4 regions of the Micromonospora sp. NPDC049051 genome follow, and region 2 is predicted to be linked to each of the others. Evidence: riboswitches for the same ligand, from Rfam matches in the RefSeq annotation. Region 2 holds a riboswitch; each other region holds the start of a gene.

Region 1 (4,545 bases), on a different contig from region 2:
GCGCCGCACCGCGTCTCAGGCGGCCGGGCGGGCGGCGTGGCCGCCGACGCTTCCCGACCGGGTCTCGGGCAGCACGGCGGTGCCGGCGGCAGCCGCGTGGGGGTCGAGCCACACCTGGACGGCGGGGCGGCCGTGCCACTCGCCGGCCCCGCCAGCGACACCGGACTCGCGGCGGGCCAGCATCGCCACGTCGACGGTGAACTCGAAGACCCGCCAGTCGACCTGGGGCGCGGCCCGGTGACTGCGGGCCAGCCGGGCGACCCGGGCCGGGTCGGTCACCGGCCGGGCGTGGCCGGCGACGTAGGCTTCGTCGTCGCTCTCCTCCGGCGGGAAGGAGTGCAGCGCGTAGCGACCGTCGCGCTCCAGGTCGCGCCGCTTGGGCGAGTCGACGACGAAGCAGAAGAGCCCCTCGTCGGTGATCACGGGGGAGACCGGGTGCACCCGGGGCCCGCCGTCGGCGCGGACGGTGGCCAGGTAGCCGAAGCCCGGCCCGTACTGCTGCATGAGGAGGCGGATCCCGTCGGCGAGGCGGGGCTCGTCGGCGGCGAATTCGGACCAGGAAGCCATGCCGGCATTCTATCGAACAATTGTACGAAGGCGCACTCCGACACGCAGGTCACGCACGTCGCTCGCTAAGGTGTGCGGATGCTGCTCTCCGATCGCGACCTGGCCCGCGAGATCGAGGCGGGAACGCTCGCGCTGGAGCCGTTCGAGCCCGCGTTGGTGCAACCGTCCAGCATCGACGTACGCCTGGACAAGCTCTTCCGGGTCTTCAACAACCACCTCTACACCCACATCGACCCCGCCCAGCAGCAGGACGACCTCACGTCGATGGTCGAGGTACCCGACGGCGAGCCCTACGTGCTGCATCCCGGCGAGTTCGTGCTCGCCTCGACGCTGGAGGTCATCTCGCTCGGCGACCAGCTCGCCGGCCGCCTGGAGGGGAAGAGCTCACTGGGCCGGCTCGGCCTGCTCACCCACTCCACGGCGGGCTTCATCGACCCGGGCTTCTCCGGCCACGTCACCCTGGAGCTGTCCAACGTGGCCAACCTGCCGATCACGCTCTGGCCGGGCATGAAGATCGGGCAACTCTGCATCTTCCGGCTCTCGTCGCCGGCGCAGCACCCGTACGGCTCGGTCGTCTACGGCTCGCGCTACCAGGGGCAGCGCGGGCCGACCCCGAGCCGCTCCTGGCAGCACTGGCGCACCTGGCCGACCCGCTGACCCGACCTGCGGGCGGGCGGAGGGCCCCCGCCGGGCGGGGACCCTCCGGGCACGTCAGCCGGGTCGGCCGTAGCTGTGGATCGGGCCGTCGTCGACCTTCTTCATCTTGATCGGCACCCCGGCGCGGGAGGCGTGCACCACCCAGCCCCCGCCGACGTACATGCCGACGTGGTGCAGGTCGCTGTAGTAGAAGACCAGGTCCCCCGGGCGCAGCTCGCTCCGGCTGACGGACGCGGTGGCCCGGCGCTGCTGCGCGGCGTTGTGCGGCAGCGAGACCCCGGCCTTCGCCCAGGCGGCGAGCATCAGGCCGGAGCAGTCGTACGAGTTCGGCCCCTCGGCACCCCAGACGTAGGGCTTGCCGATCTGGGCACAGGCGAACTTCACGGCGGTACCGGCCGGGCCGCCGGGGTAGCCGGCCGGGCAGGGGGCGGGACGCAGCGGCCCGCCGCCGCCGTTGCCGTAGACCCGCAGCCGCAGCTTCTGCAACCGGTCGATCTCGGCGTTGATCTGCTTCTTCTTCGCCGCGAGCTGGGCCTCGGTGCGGCTGAGCTGGACGACCATCTCGTCCAGCGGCGCCTTCTTCGCGGCCAGTTGGTCGCGCAGCTCGGCGACCTGCCGCACGTCCTGCTGCTGGTGCTGGGCGAACCGGTCGAGCAGTTCGAGCTGCCCGACCATCTCGCTGGGCGAGCGGCTGCCCAGCAGGGCGTTGACGACGGAGACGTTCTCGCCCTTGTAGGCGCGGGCGGCCAGGGCGCCCACCTTCTCCATCGCCTCGTCGACCTGCTTCTCCAGCGGCCCGATCTGCGCGGCGAGCGCGTTCGCCTGCTTGCGTCTGGCGGCCAGGTCCTGTCGGGTGGCGTTGTGCCGCTCGATGATCGGTTCGAGCTTGTTCCAGTCCTCGTCGATCTGCCGCTCGATCTCGGCGACCGTCGGTTCGGCGTGAGCCGCCGTGGCGCCGCCGGTCAGGACGACGGCGAACGCGGCGAGGGCGGCGAGGGCGGTGGTGCAGCGGTACCAGCGTGGGCGCGGCGCAGCCGTCGTCGGGTCGGTGCGGGCCGACCGGGCCGACGGTGGCCGCGGGGCATGGTGTGCCACCGGGCTGCGTACTCCTTCTTCCGGACCGCCTACCGGGTTAGCTGACGGGTTCGGGCGGGAAGGGGACGCCCTACCGCAGGGGCTGCGGATTCACCCCGGGAACCTGGGTCCCCGGCTCGCTCGTGAGCGACTCGGCGGTGTCGGACCGCCACCGCCCGGGTTGGACGGATTGTCACCGGCCGACGAATGACCAGAGTAGAGACGGCCGTTATCGATCCGCAACCCTGCGGGCAGTGACACTCCGTACCCACCCGCGCCTGGCGAATCCGCAACCCGGAAGACGAAGATTTTCTTCCTTCTGAAGTGTCAGACAGAAAGGTATTGACCAAAGGCGGCGGGCGGGGCGAAGGTGGCCCCACCTTTGCCCGCCCGAACTGGGGGTCTGATGCACCTGTCAGCGACATCGAGGAGCAGACGCGTCCTGCTGGCCGCCGCCGTGGCCGCCGCCCTGACGGCGACGCCGCTCACCGCCGCCGGATCCGCCGCCGCAGCGACGCCGGTGACCGACCGGCAGCAGCAGTACGCCGCCGCGTCGGCCGAGTACGGCGTGCCGGAGAGCGTCCTGCTCGGGGTCTCCTACCTACAGTCCCGCTGGGACACCAACGCCGGCACGCCGAGCACCAGCGGCGGCTACGGACCGATGCACCTCACCGACGCCGAGCACGTCGCCGCCCTGTCCGGCGGCACCCACCACGACGAGGGCAGCGAGGACCCGCGCGGCGACGACTCCCGCCCGTCCCTGGCCGAGGCCAACGAGCCGCCGGCCGCCGCCCCGCCCGCCGAGGCGCTCCGGACGCTCGACGCCGCCGCGGAACTGACCGGCGCCAGCGAGGAGGCGCTGCGCACGGACGTCACGGCGAACATCCGGGGCGGCGCGGCGCTGCTGGCCGCGTACCAGAAGGAGATCGGCGCCCCGGTCGGTGCCGGCACCGACCCCGCGGCCTGGTACGGCGCGGTGGCCCGGTACTCGGGCGCGGACAGCGCCGACGCCGCGGCGGCCTTCGCCAACGAGGTGTACGCCACCATCGCCACCGGCGACAGCCGGCTGACCGACGACGGGCAGCGCGTCACGCTGGCCGGCAGCGCGGTCCAGCCGGACCGTTCCTGGCTGGACCGGCTGCGGCTGCGCAAGCTCGCCCGGCCCGACGGGCTGGAGTGCCCGGTCGACATCTCCTGCGAGTGGATCCCGGCGCCGTACCAGCAGTACGGGCCCGCCCTGGGCGACTACGGCAACCACGACCTGGCGAACCGGCCCACGCAGCAGAAGATCGAGTACATCGTCATCCACGACACCGAGGGCTACTTCGGCCCCAGCGTCAACCTGGTCAAGGACCCGAAGCGGGTGGGCTGGCACTACACCCTGCGCTCGGTCGACGGCCACATCGCCCAGCACATCAAGACCAAGGACGTCGGCTGGCACGCCGGCAACTGGTACGTGAACGCCAAGTCCATCGGCCTGGAGCACGAGGGCTTCGCCGGGCACGGCACCTGGTACACCGAGGCGATGTACCGCACCTCCGCCAAGCTGGTCCGTCACCTGGCGCGGCAGTACAACATCCCGCTGGACCGCAACCACATCATCGGCCACGACAACGTCCCCGGCACCGTCGCCGCGAACGTGCGCGGCATGCACTGGGACCCGGGACCGTACTGGGACTGGTCGCACTACTTCGACCTGCTGAAGGCGCCGTTCAAGTCGACCGGCACGCACCGGACCGGGCTGGTCACCATCGACCCCGACTTCGCCACCAACCAGCCGCCGTTCACCGGCTGCAACCGGCAGCCGCCGGGCGTGCCGAACCCGCCGCCGGCGGAGGCCCCCTGCCCGCTGCGCGGCTCCTCCGCGCTGTTCCTGCACAACGCGCCGAGCCACGACGCGCCGCTGGTCAACGACATCGCGTTGCGGCCCGACGGCACCCCCAACACCAAGTACGTCTCCGACCACGGCGCCCGCGTCTCGGCCGGCCAGACGTACGCGCTGGCGGAGGTCCAGGGCGACTGGACCGCGATCTGGTACCTCGGGCAGAAGGGGTGGTTCCACAACCCCGCCTCGAAGCCGACGGCGAAGTGGTCCGTCGGGTTCGTCGTGACCCCGAAGGCCGGTAAGGCCACCATCCCGGTGTACGGCCGGGCCTACCCGGAGCAGGCCGCGTACCCGGAGGGCGTGCCGTACCAGGCGATCTCGCCGTTGCAGTACACCCTGTCGGCCGGTGAGCGCTACGCCGT
Region 2 (4,545 bases):
GCCCGCCCCGCGCGGGTCGGCCGCCTCCAGCCGGGGCATCTCCACCTCGAACACCTCGCCGTCGACGAGAGCGAGGGCGGGCTTGTCGGCCCGGCTCACCACCACGTTCTCGGCGCCGGCGGCGTGCAGGTCGTAGAGGGCCCGGGTGAGCTGCTCCTCGTCGTCGCCGTCGGCGCGGCCGTCGGCGATCAGCTCCTCGTGGCTGACCTTCAGGAAGAAGACGCCGCTGCTCAGCACGGCGTCGAGGTGCTCGCCGCAGAGGTCGACCACCACCCGGCTGCCGTTGGCCCCGAGGTCGGCGGCGAAACGGCGGTAGAGGTCGGCCGGGACCAGGGACGGCTCGTTCGGCCCGCTCAGTACGCTGACCTCGGCGCGCAGCCCCTCGCCGAGGGCCAGGTTGTAGATCTCGTCCAGCTCGTGCCGGCTGAGCGGCTGGCCGGGCACGTCCACGATCTCCCGCCGGGAGCCCTCGCGCCGGTCGTGCACGTACCCGCCGCTGCCGGAGTCGCGGACCACCACCTTCAGGTCCACCCCCTCGCTGACCAGCAGCGGCTCCAGCACCTGGCCGATCTCGCCACCGAGGGCGGTGCAGAGCACCACGTCGACCCCGAGCGACATCACCATCCGGGCCTGCCAGACGCCCTGCCCGCCGGGGTGCAGGTGCAACTCCGGCGCCTCGCTGGGCTGGTCCACGGTCACCGTCAGCCGGGGCGTGGGCGCGAAGACCATCACGTGCCCGCTCATCCGTCGTACCCGTTCATGCCCCCACCCTCCAGCCGTCGGCACGGTGCGTGGCCGCGCATGAGCTGACGGTAGCGGGAGCGTTGTCCGTGCGGCCGGACTCCGGGCGGCTTCGGCGCGGCGTCGTGGAGGGCCGGACCAGGAGCCGCCGGAGACGACGGGCGCCGGTACGCCCCGGGTGCCGCGACGCGTGGCACCCGGGGCGCGGGCGTCAGTAGACCGACAGGTGTACGTGGTTGGTGTGATCGCTGGACGGGTCGCCGTTGGCTCCGCTGTACGACTTCCACCCGCTGCTCGGCAACCAGATCTGCCGGTACCAGATCACGTAGAGCACGGCGAGGCGGTCGGCGTTGTTCACGAAGTACGCCGCGAGGTTGTTGCCGTACGTCCGGTCGCCGCCCGTGGCGTCGCCGCCGAAGCCGCCCTTCTGCGCCGCGAAGTCGCAGGCCCGGCCCTTGGGGTGCTCCCCGGAGCCGCCGGAGCGGTAGCAGGAGACGTAGCGGGTGAAGCCCGCCGCCTTGGCCTGGTTCAGCGCGTGCAGGGTGCGCGGCGTGATGCAGCCGTTGGCGGGGGTGGGGTCGTTGACGCTGCACGACTCGGACGGCCAGGAGCCGTCGGAGTTGCGCGGCGCCGCCTTCGCCGTCTTGTTCGAGGTGCCGCCCGGCGAGCCGCCTCCGCCCGCGGCCTGCTGCTTCTGGTTGGCGACCGTCAGCGCCCGCTCGGCCTGCTCCTTGCGCTTGGCCATCACGGTGACCTGCTTGCGTTGCTCCCGGATCTCGCCGTCCAGGGCGAGCTTGGTGCGGGTGGCGTCGTCCCGGGTCTGCTGGAGCTCGCGCAGGGCCCGGTCCTCCTTGGCGGCCACCGCGTCGAGGGCGGCGGCGCGGTCCATGAAGCCGTCCGGCGAGCCGCTGTTGAGAAGTGCGGACGCCACGCTGAGCCGGCCGGTGCGGTAGGCGGCCCCCGCGATCTCGCCCACGTTGGCGGTGCGCGCCGCCAGCTCCACCTCGGTGGTCTTGAGCTGCGCGGTCAGCTGCTGCTGCCGCCTGGCCGACGTGTCGAGGGCGCGCTTGGCGTCGAGGTAGCCCTTGCTGGCGGCCTCCAGTTGGGCCCGCAGGGCCGGGGTGCCGCCCTCCTCGTCCTGGCCGGGGGCCGCGGCGAGCAGGCCGGCGCGGGTGGCTGCCGCCGCCGGGGCGGCGGTGACCGGGGCCACGGCGGCGCCGAGGGCGAGCATCGTGGCGATCAGGGCCGCCGTCCGGGCGGCACGTCGTCGTACAGGTGCCATCACTGGCATACACGCGTCCTTCCGTCAGCCGCCGACCGGGTTAGCTGACGGGTTCGGGACGGAAGATCCCTACCGCTGACGCGGATGCACCCCACGAACATGGTTCCCCGGTTCGCCCCGTCGGGCGATTAGGCGGCGGCCACCGCCGGCACCGGTGGGTGCCGCCTGGCGGAGGCCGAAGCCGAGACTACCGGTGCCGGTGTGACTGGTGCAGCTCTGGTGACGCAGGGTGTGTGTCCACTAACAGTCAAATCCGGCATAGCGCCACAATAGCCACCCAGATTTAAGGTTGTCCTCATTACCACTCGACTGCCCCACAGGCCCCGGAGGACGCTCCCGGCTCGATCTGCAGCGTGGCGTGCTCGATCTTGAAGTCGTCGTGCAGCGCGTCCCGGGCGGCGCGCAGCACCGCGCCGACCTCCGCGTCGGGCGCCATGGTCAGGTGCGCCGAGGCCACCTCCATCCCGGAGGTCAGGGTCCAGACGTGCAGGTCGTGCACCTCGGCGACGCCCGGCACGGCGGCCAGCCGGTCGTGCACCGCCGTGACCTGGAGGTGTTCCGGCGCGGCCTGCACCAGGATGCGCAGCGCGGCCCGGCCGAGGCGCCAGGTACGCGGCAGGATGAACACCCCGATCGCGACCGCCGCCAACGGGTCGGCCCACCACCAGCCGGTGGCGACGATCAGCAGCGCCGCCCCGATCACGCCGAGTGACCCCAGCAGGTCGCCGAGCACCTCCAGGTACGCGCCGTGGACGTTGATGCTCTCCTTCGCCCCCGAGCGCAGGAGTGCGAACGCGCCGACGTTGGCGAGCAGGCCGAGCACGGCGACCACCAGCATCGGGCCGGCCAGCACCTGCGGCGGATCGCCGAAGCGGCGGACCGCCTCGATCACGACGTAGACCGCGACGCCGGAGAGCAGCATGGCGTTGGCGAGCGCGGCCAGCACCTCCAGCCGGTAGAGGCCGAAGGTGCGCTGCGGATCGCCGCCCGCCCGACGGGTGGCGGCGATCGCCGCGAGCGCCATGCCGATGCCGAGCACGTCGGTGAACATGTGCCCGGCGTCGCTCAGCAGAGCCAGCGAGCCCGTGCGGAAGGCCGCCACCGCCTCCACCACCATCAGGCCGGCGAGCAGCCCGAACGCGGCCCAGAGCCGGCCCCGGTGGCGGTGCGCGGCATTCGCCACGGACCCGTGGTGATGGTCATGACCTGCGCCCACGCGCCCATCCTCCCTCTCGGGGCTCGGAATCGCGTTCAAACTATGCTCACATCGCAATGTGTGCAAGTAATTGGTGCTCAGCCAGTCGGGTCGACGGTGGTCAGCCGCTGGGTGGCCCGGGACAGCGCCACGTAGAGCGTCCGTACCCCCGATCCCGGGTCGGCCCGGATCTCGCCCGGGGCGACGAGGACCACCCCGTCGTACTCCATGCCCTTGGCCTCCAGACTGGTCACCACCTGAAGGCGCGGCGCACCCAGCGTGCCCAGCCAGCCGGCCACCTCGTCGCGACGCGGCACCGGCGTGATCACCCCGACCGTGCCCTCCACCTCGGCGAGCAGCGCGCCGGTCGCCGCCACGACGGCGGCCTCCAGCTCCGCCGGCGGCACCACCAGCGCGACCGGGTCGACGCCGGTCGAGCGCACCGCCCGGGGCAGCGGAAGGTCCGGGTGCACCCGGCGGATCTCCGCCGCCGCCACCGCGAAGATCTCCGCCGAGTTGCGGTAGTTCGTGGTGAGGGTGAAGTGGTGCCGCTTTCGTCGCCCCAACGCCTGGTCCCGGGCCCGCGACAGCTCCTCCGCCTCGCCCGTCCACGCCGTCTGGGCCGGGTCGCCCACCACCGTCCACGAGGCCAGCCGGCCGCGCCGGCCGATCATGCGCCACTGCATCGGCGAGACGTCCTGCGACTCGTCGACCACCACGTGCGCGTACTCCCGGTAGTCCTCCGGGCGTTCCCGGGCCGCCTCGCGGGCGGCCCGCTGCCGGTCGGCGAAGGTGCTCAGCTCGCGGACCCCACCGGCCAGCTGGAACGCGTCCCGCCTGGCCCGGGCCGGTCTCATCGGCTTGCCGAGCAGCGCGTCCAGCTCGTCGAGCAGCGCGATGTCGGCGATCGTCAGCCCGGCGGCGTCCAGGCTGCGGTACGCGTCGTCGAGCAGTCGGATCTCGGCGCGGGAGAGGATCCCGGCGGCGTACCGGTGCAACCGCTCCGGGTGGGCCAACCAGCCGAGCACGTGCCGGGGGTGCAGCCGGGGCCACCACGCCTTGAGGAACTCCCGGAACTCCGGGCGCTCGGCGATCTCGTCCTCGAACGCGCGCTGCTCGGGCAGCCGGCCGATGCCCAACCTGCGGGCCTGCGCCCAGAGCGCCGCGAAGATCCCGTCGAAGCCGGCGCGGCGCACCTCGTTGCGCCGCGCGCCCCGGGGCATCGCCCGCTCCCGGATCCCGTCCAGCTCGCGGCGCTCCAGCCGGAGCAGCGTGCCCCGGTAGAGCAGGCGCAGCTCGGTCGGACCGCCCGGCACCGCGTCCCGGG
Region 3 (4,545 bases), on a different contig from region 2:
GCCGCGGGCCGGAGTCCCGTGCCGCCGCCTCCGGCGCGGGGGTCCGGGACCGCGGCCGGTCGGCGTACGGGCGGACCCGCCGTCAGGTGCGTTCGGTGGCCTCCGCCGGCTCTCGCTCGTCGGTGAAGAGGGCGAGCAGGTCGCCGACCTGCCGGTCCGCTTCGGCGGGGTGCCGGAACCGGCCGGCGGGGTTCAGCGTGTACTCGTTGCGCCGGCCCACCCGGGTGCGGTAGAGGTAGCCGCCGGCTTCCAGGTCGGCGACGATCGCCTGCGCGGCCCGCTCGGTGACGCCCACCTCGTCGGCGACGTCGCGGAGCCGGGCGGTGGGGTTGCGGGCGATGGCGAGCAGCACGTGCCCGTGGTTGGTGAGGAACGTCCAGTTGCGGGTGCTCCCGGTCTCCCCTGTCGTCGCCATGTCCGCCATCGTATGGCCCCCGCTTCGTGTTTTGCTCCGTACCCTCGCGTCCGGCGGGTGCGCGAGGTGCGAGAGTCGCCGTACGGGGAGTCGCCGGACATATGAAATGCATATCACGCATCCCTTGACGTACCTTGCGCTGCGTGTGACCGTGGTGGCAGCCCGCGTCCAGCGTCGGCCCGGGTGACCAGGCTGTTCACGCGAGGAGCGAGGTGGGGATGAGCCGTCCCGGATCGCCAGGCACCCAACCAGGCCCGGAGCTGACGCTCCCGGCACCGACGACGGGCGCCCCGCTCGACGTCGGCACCGCGCCGGCCCCCACGAATCCCGAACAGGCGCTCGCCGAGCTGCACGCCGGCAACCGGCGGTTCGTGACCGGGGCCCCGCGTCACCCGAACCAGGACGCCGGGCACCGCGCCGCGGTCGCCGACGGGCAGCACCCCTTCGCGGTGATCGTCGGCTGCTCCGACTCCCGGCTCGCCGCCGAGATCATCTTCGACCGGGGCCTGGGTGACCTCTTCGTCGTCCGCACCGCCGGGCACACCATCGGCCCCGAGGTGCTGGGCAGCGTGGAGTACGCCGTCACGGTCCTGGGCACGCCGCTGATCGTGGTGCTCGGGCACGACTCCTGCGGGGCCGTCCAGGCGGCGCGTGCGGCGGACGCCACCGGCACCCCACCGGCGGGCCACCTGTGCGCCGTGGTGGACGCCGTGGTGCCCAGCCTGCGCCGGGCCGCCGCCGAGGGCGTGGAGGACATCGACGGGATCGTCGACATCCACATCGCGTACACCGTCGAGGCCATGCTGGGCCGCTCCGCCGTGCTCGCCGCCGAGGTGGCCGCCGGCCGCTGCGGGGTGGTCGGCATGTCGTACCGGCTGACCGCCGGCGAGGTGCGGACGGTGGCCGCGGTGCCCGCCCTCGCGGTCGACGCGCCGGAGCCGGCGGCCAGCGTCGCGCTCGCCTGACTCCGGTCCCACCCGACGACACAGGGCCGCTCCCGCGTCCGGCGGGGGCGGCCCTGTGCGTGGCCCGGGGGCGCTGCTAGAGCAGTGACACGTGTACGTGGTCCGTGTGGTTCGACGGGCCGCTGTAGGACTTCCAGCCGGTCGCCGGGAACCAGATCTGCCTGTTCCAGATCACGTAGTAGATGCCGAGCCGGTCGGCGTTGCGGACCAGGAACGCGGTCAGGTTGTTGCCGTACATGTAGGTGTCGTCGTTGTGCCAGGGGGAGAAGCCACTGCGTTGCAGCGACCAGTCGCAGGCCCGGCCCTTCGGATGCTCGTACGGGCCGCCGGAGCGGTAGCAGCCGACGAACCGGTTGAAGCCGGCCCGCTTGACCTCCTTGTACATGTGCAGCGTGCGCGCGGTGATGCAGCCGGAGGTGGTGGGGTCGTCCTCGGTGCAGGACAGGGGCTTCCAGTCGCCGTCGGCGGTACGACCCGGCGCGATCTTCGCCACCGGCGAGGTGGCTACCACCTTGCCGCCGGTCAGCCCTCTGCCGCCGACCAGGGCGAGCGCCTTCTCCGCCTCCTTCTTGCCGCGGGCCATCTCGTTCGTCAGCCGCTGCTGCTCGCGCACCTCGGCGTCGAGCGCCAGCTTCGCCTGCTCGGCGCGGTCCTTGACCGCGTTCACCTCGGCGAGCTTCTTGGAGTTGACCAGGTTGAGTTCGTCGAGCGCGGCGGCGCGTTGGACGAACGAGTCGGGGCTGGCGGTGTCCAGCAGCATCGACACCGCCCCGATCCGCCCCGTCCGGTAGGACTGGGCGGCGATCTGGCTGACCTGCGGGGCCAGCGCGTTCAGCTCGGCCTGCGCGCGGTCGACCTCCAGGGCGAGTTCGAGCTGGCGCTTCTTCGACTTCGCCAGCTTCGCCTTGGCCTGGACGTAGGACCGGTTGCGGGCCTCGATCAGGTCGTCGAGCAGCTTGGGCTCGTCGTCCCCGTGCCCGGAGGGCGTGGGCGGGGTGGGTGCGGCCACCGCCGGAACAGGGCCGGCGAGGACCGCCAGCGCGGCGAGTACGGCCACCACAGGCGTCAGCCAGCGGCGTAGGGGTGCCGTCACAGTTTTCCCTTCCGTCGACCGCCGACCGGGTTAGCTGACGGGTTCGGGGCGGAAGTGGCCCCTACCGCTGTCGCGGATTCACCCCACGTGCCTGGTTCCCCGGCTCGCCTGGCGGCGATTGGGCGGCGGCACCGCAGGCGCCGCTGCGCGCCTTCAATGGTGACCGGCAGCGAGGTTACCCGAGAGCACTCCCGGGGATCTACGTCCCTAAGCCGACTAAATGCGTTATTTCGTAATGGCACACGGTGACCAGTGACGCGTTTATCAGGCCGGACGCCCCGGTCGGTCACGCTGCGGAGTTTCACCATGCGGTGTCCGTACTCCTGTCCCGGCCGGACCATCCGGTGGGAGCGGCGGACGGCGTTTCCCCGCGCGGCCCGCCGAGGGCCTCCAGCGCCTCGGACCGGTCGGTCGCCGGCCGGGGGGTCGGCGCGGTCGCGGCGCGGTCGGCGGTGTCCCCGCCGCGACGGCCGGCCGTGGTCACCAGGGCCGCCAGCCCGGTGGTCAGTGGCACGGCGGCGATCAGACCCAGGGTGGCGACCGCGCTGCGGACGATCTCCTGGGCGAGGAACTCGCTGGTGAGCAGCTGGGTCACCGCCCGGGAGTCGGCCGTCAGCAGGAGCAGCACCGGCAGCGAGGCGCCGGCGTACGCCAGCACGATGGTGTTCACCGTCGAGGCGATGTGCGCCCGGCCGACCCGGGTCGCCGCCCGGTAGAGCTGCGTCCGGGACAGCCCGGGGTTGGCGTGCGCCAGTTCGGTGACCGTGGCGGCCTGGGTCACCGTGACGTCGTCCAGCACGCCGAGGGAGCCGATGATGATCCCGGCCAGCAGCAGGCCGTGCAGGTCGACGTCGGCCTGGTACATCGACAGCGTGGTGGCGTCCTCGGAACCGAACCCGGTCAGGTGGGTCGCGGCGGTGGCGATGGTGCCGAGGACACCGGTCAGCACCAGGCTGCCCAACGTGCCGAGTACGGCCACCGAGGTCTGGACGGTCACGCCGTGGGTCAGGTAGAGCACCACGAACATGATCAGGGCGGCGCCGACGACCGCGACCAGCAGCGGCGGGCTCCCGGCGCTGATCCCGGGCAGCACGAAGGTCAGCAGGATGGCGAAGCTCGCCGCCAGGCCGGCCAGCGCGGCCAGCCCGCGCCACCGCCCGAAGGCGACGATGGCGGCCGCGAAGAGCGCCACCAGCCAGATCAGTGGCTTTCCGCGCTGGTGTTCGGCGATGTTGTAGGCGCTGGCCGTGGGGTCGGCGGGGTCGGTGAGCTCGACCAGGATGATCTCGTCGTCGACGGCGACGGTCGGTGCGCCGGGCCCGGCGGGAATCGGTGTCTGCACCTGCTGGCCGGCGTCGGGGCCGTCCTCCACCCGTACGGTCACCATGCCGCAGGGGCCCGGTGCCTCCCCCGGGCCTCCCTCCGGGGTCTCCGGGGCCGGCGGGCACGGCTCCGTCACCACCCGCGTGACGGTGCCGTGGTAGCGGGGCGTGTCGGTGCCGGCCACGGGATCGGGCGTGTCCCGTGGCCACAGCACCAGGGCCGCGATCAACGTGGCGACGAAGAGGGGCACCACGGTCGCGAAGAGGACCCGCCGTACGCCCGGCGGGGCGGACGGAGCGGGACGGGTGTGGTCGGCGCCCATCGAGTGTCTCCCAACGAATCCAGGGCGTGGTACGGGCCGGCGGGCCGGTCGGTTCAGCCGCGCCACGCGGCCGGGACGGGGGACCGTCCCCGCGTGGCGGTGCGGTCACGTACCCCGGTCGTCGGCCCCCGCCCGGCGGCGGGTAATCGGTGCCACCGCCCGGCGGAGGACGCGGTGCGGACGGTGCGGAGTCCGGATGGCCACCGGCCGAATGGTAGCCACCCCCGCACCGGGGCGCAGGTCGTGCGGGCGGTGTCGCGACGCGGACCTCAGTCGGGCATCGATGCGGGGACGCCGCGGGTTGGTACCCGTGCGGAGCGGGTCGACGCGCTAGCGTGACGGTTGTGCGGACGACGGTGACGGCGACGCGGGGCGCGCGGCTCCTGCTGCTCGTCGGCACGCTGCTCGGGCTGGCCGCCATGCACAC
Region 4 (4,545 bases), on a different contig from region 2:
ACCCGTACACCTCGCAGAACCCGGCCTCCGCCCGCCAGCTGGGCCGGCTCACCGAGCTGCTGGCCGCGGACCGGGCCCGCAGCGGCCGGCAGCACGTCTTCGGCGCCGCCGCCAGCCGGGAGCTGACCCTGACCGAGTGCGTGAACCGCTCGGACGCGCTCATCTCCGACGTCTCCGGGGTGATCTCCGACTACCTCTACTCGGGCAAGCCGTACGCGGTGACCGACATGGTGGGCTCCGGCGACCGGTTCGGCGAGCAGTTCCCCCTCGCCGGGTCGGGCTACGTGCTGCGGCCCGACATGTCCAACGTCGACGAGGTGCTGACCGCGCTGCTGGACACCGATCCGCTGGCCTCGGCGCGGTGGACCACCCGGAGCCGCTACCTGGGCGACTTCCCGGCCGAGTCGTACGCCGAGGCGTTCCTGGCGGCGGCGCGGCGGCAGCTCGACGAGGGCTGGAACCCGCCGGCCCCGCGTACCGCCGGCGGGCCCGGCGTGCCGGTCGACCCGGACGAGGCGACGCTCTCCCCCACCACCTGACGCCTCCGGTCAGCGGTAGGGGTCGACGAGGGCCAGGACCGCCTCGGGGGCCTCGACGTGGGCGTTGTGCCCGAGGCCGGGCAGGGTGGCGACCGGCACGCCCAACTCCTTGAGCTGGGCGTCGGTGACCATGGGGTCGTGCTCGCCGCGGGCCAGCAGCACCGGCACGTCGGTGGCCGCCAGCAGGGCGGGTAGGCCCGGCTCGCCCACGCCGAACGCGGCGGGGTCCATCGCCAGCCGCCAGCGGCCGTTGACCTGGCGCAGCCCGGCCGCCACGATCGGATGCTCCGGGGCGACGAGCCCGGTCAGCCCGGCCACCCGCAGGTAGCGGCGGGCCGCCTCGTCCCGGCTGGCGAACCAGGTCACCGGCCGGGTCGCCAACTCGCCTGCCTTCGCCAGCTCCGCCGGTGACCAGACCGCCTTGATGCCGACCCCGACCACGGCGTCGACCGGCAGGCCGGCGCCGCGGGCGGCCAGCGCCAGCCCGACCACCCCGCCGAGGGAGTGGCCCAGCACGACGAGCCGTTCCCCCGCCGGCAGGGCGGCGGCGATCCGCGCGGCCAGCCCCGCGAACGAGTACTCCGGCAGCGGCGGCGACCAGCCGTGGCCGGCGAGGTCCGGCGCCAGCCACCGCCCCGCCCACCGGCGTTCCAGCAGCGGCGCCCACGGCAGCCACACCTCGCCGGTGGCGCCCATGCCGTGCAGCAGCAGGAGCACGCGCCGGCCGTCCTCCCGGTCACCCGTTCCGTCGACCATGCAGCGCAGTCTGTCACCCGGGCGGGCCGAGGGCGAGGGCCGTGACCCGGACACGACATCGGGCGCCGGCCCCCGGGTGGGAGCCGACGCCCGACGGTGTCGCTCAGGCGGAGTAGCCGCGGGTGGCGGCCCAGTTCGCCAGGGCGATGGTGCTCATCCAGTACGAGGCGGTCGCGGGGTTCGCCGAGTCGGCGATCTTCACCAGCCGGCCCTCGTCCTGGTAGCCGACGACGGCGACGTAGTGACCGCCGGGGAACGAGTGCCAGCCGCCGTTGGTGTCCGTGGCGCTGCCGGCCACGTTCACCACGACGCCCCGCCCGTCGCCGATGGCCGCGACGACGTCGGCCTGGAGCCGGTCCATCTGGGCCGGGGTGGCGGCGCCGCCGGGAATCATCCGGGTCCGGTACGGCGCACCCTTCACCGTCGCGTTCAGCACGCGGGTGGTGTCCTCGGCGGAGTCGGTGCCCATCTGGTCGGTACCAAGCTGGGCGCCGAGGGTGTCCTGGCTGCGCGCGATGCCGGCGGCGCTGAGGGCGTGCCGGACGGCCGCCGGGCCGCAGTTGTAGAAGGTGGTCTGGGCCTGGTAGTCGTAGTTCAGGCTCTTGGCCGCCGGGGGCTTCGGCCGCTCCGGCTCACGGGTCACATCCGGGTTGGCGGCGGCGCTGGAGGCGCTGGCCGAGGGGGCTGCGCTGGAGGCCGCCGGAGCGGCGCTGGACGGGGCGGTCGTGACCCGGGCCGCTCCGCGCGAGGCGGCGTCGTCGTCGCGCGATTCGGTCGCGGCGACCGGGGCCTGCGCGGCGGCGGGGGCCTCGTCGGTGCTGGCCAGCAGCGCGCCCGTGCCCGACGCCAGCACGAGCGCGGCGGCGGACGCGGCGGCCAGCTGGTACGGACGTTCGGACGTGAGGCGACGCAGCTGTCGCTTGAGGTGGTGCTTCACGGTTTCCTCCACGGGCTCGGGGTGGGCAGCCCGCGATCCGTGCCGAGGGCAGGGCGGACCGACCGCGCGGACGGGCGTCCGTGCGGGGTGCTGGGCTGCTCAGGGGGTGCGCCCGGGATGCCGGGCGACGAACGACGGTGACCGGTCGGTCAGCTCACGACCTGCTGGCCGAGGAGCGCGGGCACCGCGACGCCGTGGAGACGGCGGAACAACCGAGGGGCGGATGGGTGCTGCACGAGGATGGAACTCCTTCCGACACCGCCGACCGGGTTAGCTGACGGATTCGGGCGGGAAGAACGCCCTACCAAGGGCCTACGGCCCTCGGATTCACCCCATGAAGCAGTGGGTCCCCGGTTCGTCGTTCACGATTAGGCGGGTCGGCGCGGCGTCGCCCTCTGGCGATCGGGTACCGCACCGGACGCGCCGACATTACTGGCCGGTTCGCGCCCTGCCAACCCCACCCCACCTGCCTAAACCTGGATCCTGGGCCCGATTTTGCGGGCATCGAGCCACTGTCGTGACTCAATGGGACGACCGTTTCTGGGAGCCCTCCGGGGGACGAGGGGTCAAGCAGGCGGACATCGGCACCCCGAATTCGCGGCGTGAATCGACCCGCGCACGTTGGTTGACCGATTCGGCGCCATGGTGACCGGCGTCACCGAAACCGTGGGATTACCGTCCGTGCGCGGGCCGGCCCCGGCGGGAACGTCCCGCCCGCCGGGACGGTCAGCGTGAGTCGACGTACGCCGGTCGGTCCCCGGTCCGTGGCTCGGCGGACCGGGGGCGCGGCACGGCGCTGTCCCGCTTCCCCGACGCCTCCGCCGGCCCGGTACCGCCGGAGGTGCTCCCGGCGTCGTCCCCGCCGGGCGGCGTCGGCCGGGCGGGCCGGCGCGGGGTGAGCAGCCGCATCATCGGCTTCTCCACGAAGCGGTGCAGCAGGCCGGCCAGGGCCAGGTTCACCAGCAGGAAGCCGAGCACCACCGCCAGTCCCCACCAGCCGCGGAAGCCCACGCCCCAGTCGCCGGTGAGCCGCAGGACGGTGATCATCACCAGGACGTGCACCAGGTAGAAGGCGAAGGAGACCTCGCCGAGCCAGATCATCGGACGGGACCGCCACGGCGAGCGCCGCCCGCGCACGTCCGCGTCGGCCGCCGCGGTGATGACCAGGATGTACGCCACCGAGAGCAGGGCCGCCCACAGTTCGGCGCGGACCCACTGCGCGGCGACCAGCCAGGTCGCCACGAAGACGAGGCTGGCGACGGGCAGGCGCGGGCCCCGCCAGCGGCCCCGCCGCATCAGCTCGGCGGCGGCGACGCCCATCCAGAACTCCAGCGACCGTACGGGCGGAAAGACCTGGGTGAACCACCAGCGGCTCTCCTCCGGCACCAGGGCCTGGCCCGGCCAGAGCGCCAGGATCAGCAGCGGCACCGCGACCACGACGGCCCACAGCGCCCACGGCCGGGCCCGACGGATCAGCGGCAGCGCCAGCGGCAGGCAGAGGTAGAAGAAGAACTCGCAGGACAGCGACCAGCTGACCGTGTTGATGCTGTAGAAGTGGCCCGGCCGGGGGTCCCAGGCCTGGAGGAGGAACAGGTTCTCCACGGCGACGAACCGGTCCACCGGGTCGGCGAACCAGGCCGCGACCGCCAGGGCCGCCCCCCACAGCACCACGTGGCTCGGCCAGATCTTGGCCACCCGGCGGCGCCAGAACGCCCGGCGGGTGTCGGTGGGCCGCGCCGACCAGACCAGCACGAAGCCGCTGAGGATGAAGAAGAACTGCACGCCGGACAGGCCGAGGGTGAAGATCCAGTCCACGACGGCCTTGTGGCCGGGCTCGGCGATGATGCCCATCGTCGCGGCGTGGAACCCGAAGACGAGCAGGGCGGCGACCCAGCGCAGCCCCGTCAGCGACGGCAGGCGGTTGGCCGAGGACGCGGGCCGTTCGGCCGGCGCGACGGTCGCGGCGTCCGTCATGCCGACATCCCGGCGCTCCGCAGGCTCACCAGCACGTACGTCTCCTCCTCGGCCCTCCGCGGGCAGGCGCCCCGCGGGGCCTGCTGGCGGCCCACCGGTCGGTACCGCCCGTCGGGCACCCTACCTGCCGAACGTGAGGCTCTGTTCCGTACCGTCCGCGAGTGTCCGTTATGCCCCGACAGGCGTGGACGCCCTCCCCGGTTCCCGATGGTCGAGGCGTTTTGTCCCGAGACGGCAGCGCAGGGCGTCCGGGTCCGCGCCGGATGCCTGGCTAGTATTCCGGGACCCGAAGGTGACGAGAGGCGGGACGAATGCACCGGCGCATCCTGATGCGGGCGA

The links. A riboswitch is a leader RNA that binds a small molecule or an ion and turns the genes downstream of it on or off. The one in region 2 is predicted to bind cyclic di-AMP.
Region 1: another riboswitch for cyclic di-AMP. It lies ahead of ACGFIR_RS01545 (NlpC/P60 family protein); the one in region 2 lies ahead of ACGFIR_RS21865 (coiled-coil domain-containing protein).
Region 3: another riboswitch for cyclic di-AMP. It lies ahead of ACGFIR_RS03870 (coiled-coil domain-containing protein); the one in region 2 lies ahead of ACGFIR_RS21865 (coiled-coil domain-containing protein).
Region 4: another riboswitch for cyclic di-AMP. It lies ahead of ACGFIR_RS08960 (C39 family peptidase); the one in region 2 lies ahead of ACGFIR_RS21865 (coiled-coil domain-containing protein).

The regions. Positions count from the first base shown of each region.
Region 1 covers NZ_JBICTL010000001.1:320,460-325,004, reverse strand. Annotated here, with positions in the region: gene ACGFIR_RS01555 (pyridoxamine 5'-phosphate oxidase family protein) at 16-567, opposite strand; gene dcd (dCTP deaminase) at 646-1,224, shown strand; gene ACGFIR_RS01545 (NlpC/P60 family protein) at 1,279-2,319, opposite strand; cyclic di-AMP (ydaO/yuaA leader) riboswitch at 2,332-2,466, opposite strand; gene ACGFIR_RS01540 (N-acetylmuramoyl-L-alanine amidase) at 2,705-4,545, shown strand, end outside.
Region 2 covers NZ_JBICTL010000005.1:155,832-160,376, forward strand. Annotated here, with positions in the region: gene ACGFIR_RS21860 (1-phosphofructokinase family hexose kinase) at 1-744, opposite strand, end outside; gene ACGFIR_RS21865 (coiled-coil domain-containing protein) at 953-2,023, opposite strand; cyclic di-AMP (ydaO/yuaA leader) riboswitch at 2,037-2,168, opposite strand; gene ACGFIR_RS21870 (cation diffusion facilitator family transporter) at 2,322-3,239, opposite strand; gene ACGFIR_RS21875 (HelD family protein) at 3,317-4,545, opposite strand, start outside.
Region 3 covers NZ_JBICTL010000001.1:799,566-804,110, forward strand. Annotated here, with positions in the region: gene ACGFIR_RS03860 (helix-turn-helix transcriptional regulator) at 83-424, opposite strand; gene ACGFIR_RS03865 (carbonic anhydrase) at 634-1,380, shown strand; gene ACGFIR_RS03870 (coiled-coil domain-containing protein) at 1,457-2,473, opposite strand; cyclic di-AMP (ydaO/yuaA leader) riboswitch at 2,477-2,608, opposite strand; gene ACGFIR_RS03875 (YibE/F family protein) at 2,775-4,118, opposite strand; gene ACGFIR_RS03880 (hypothetical protein) at 4,463-4,545, shown strand, end outside.
Region 4 covers NZ_JBICTL010000002.1:366,889-371,433, forward strand. Annotated here, with positions in the region: gene ACGFIR_RS08950 (CDP-glycerol glycerophosphotransferase family protein) at 1-539, shown strand, start outside; gene ACGFIR_RS08955 (alpha/beta fold hydrolase) at 549-1,295, opposite strand; gene ACGFIR_RS08960 (C39 family peptidase) at 1,399-2,244, opposite strand; cyclic di-AMP (ydaO/yuaA leader) riboswitch at 2,477-2,617, opposite strand; gene ACGFIR_RS08965 (acyltransferase family protein) at 2,959-4,206, opposite strand; gene ACGFIR_RS08970 (polysaccharide pyruvyl transferase family protein) at 4,518-4,545, shown strand, end outside.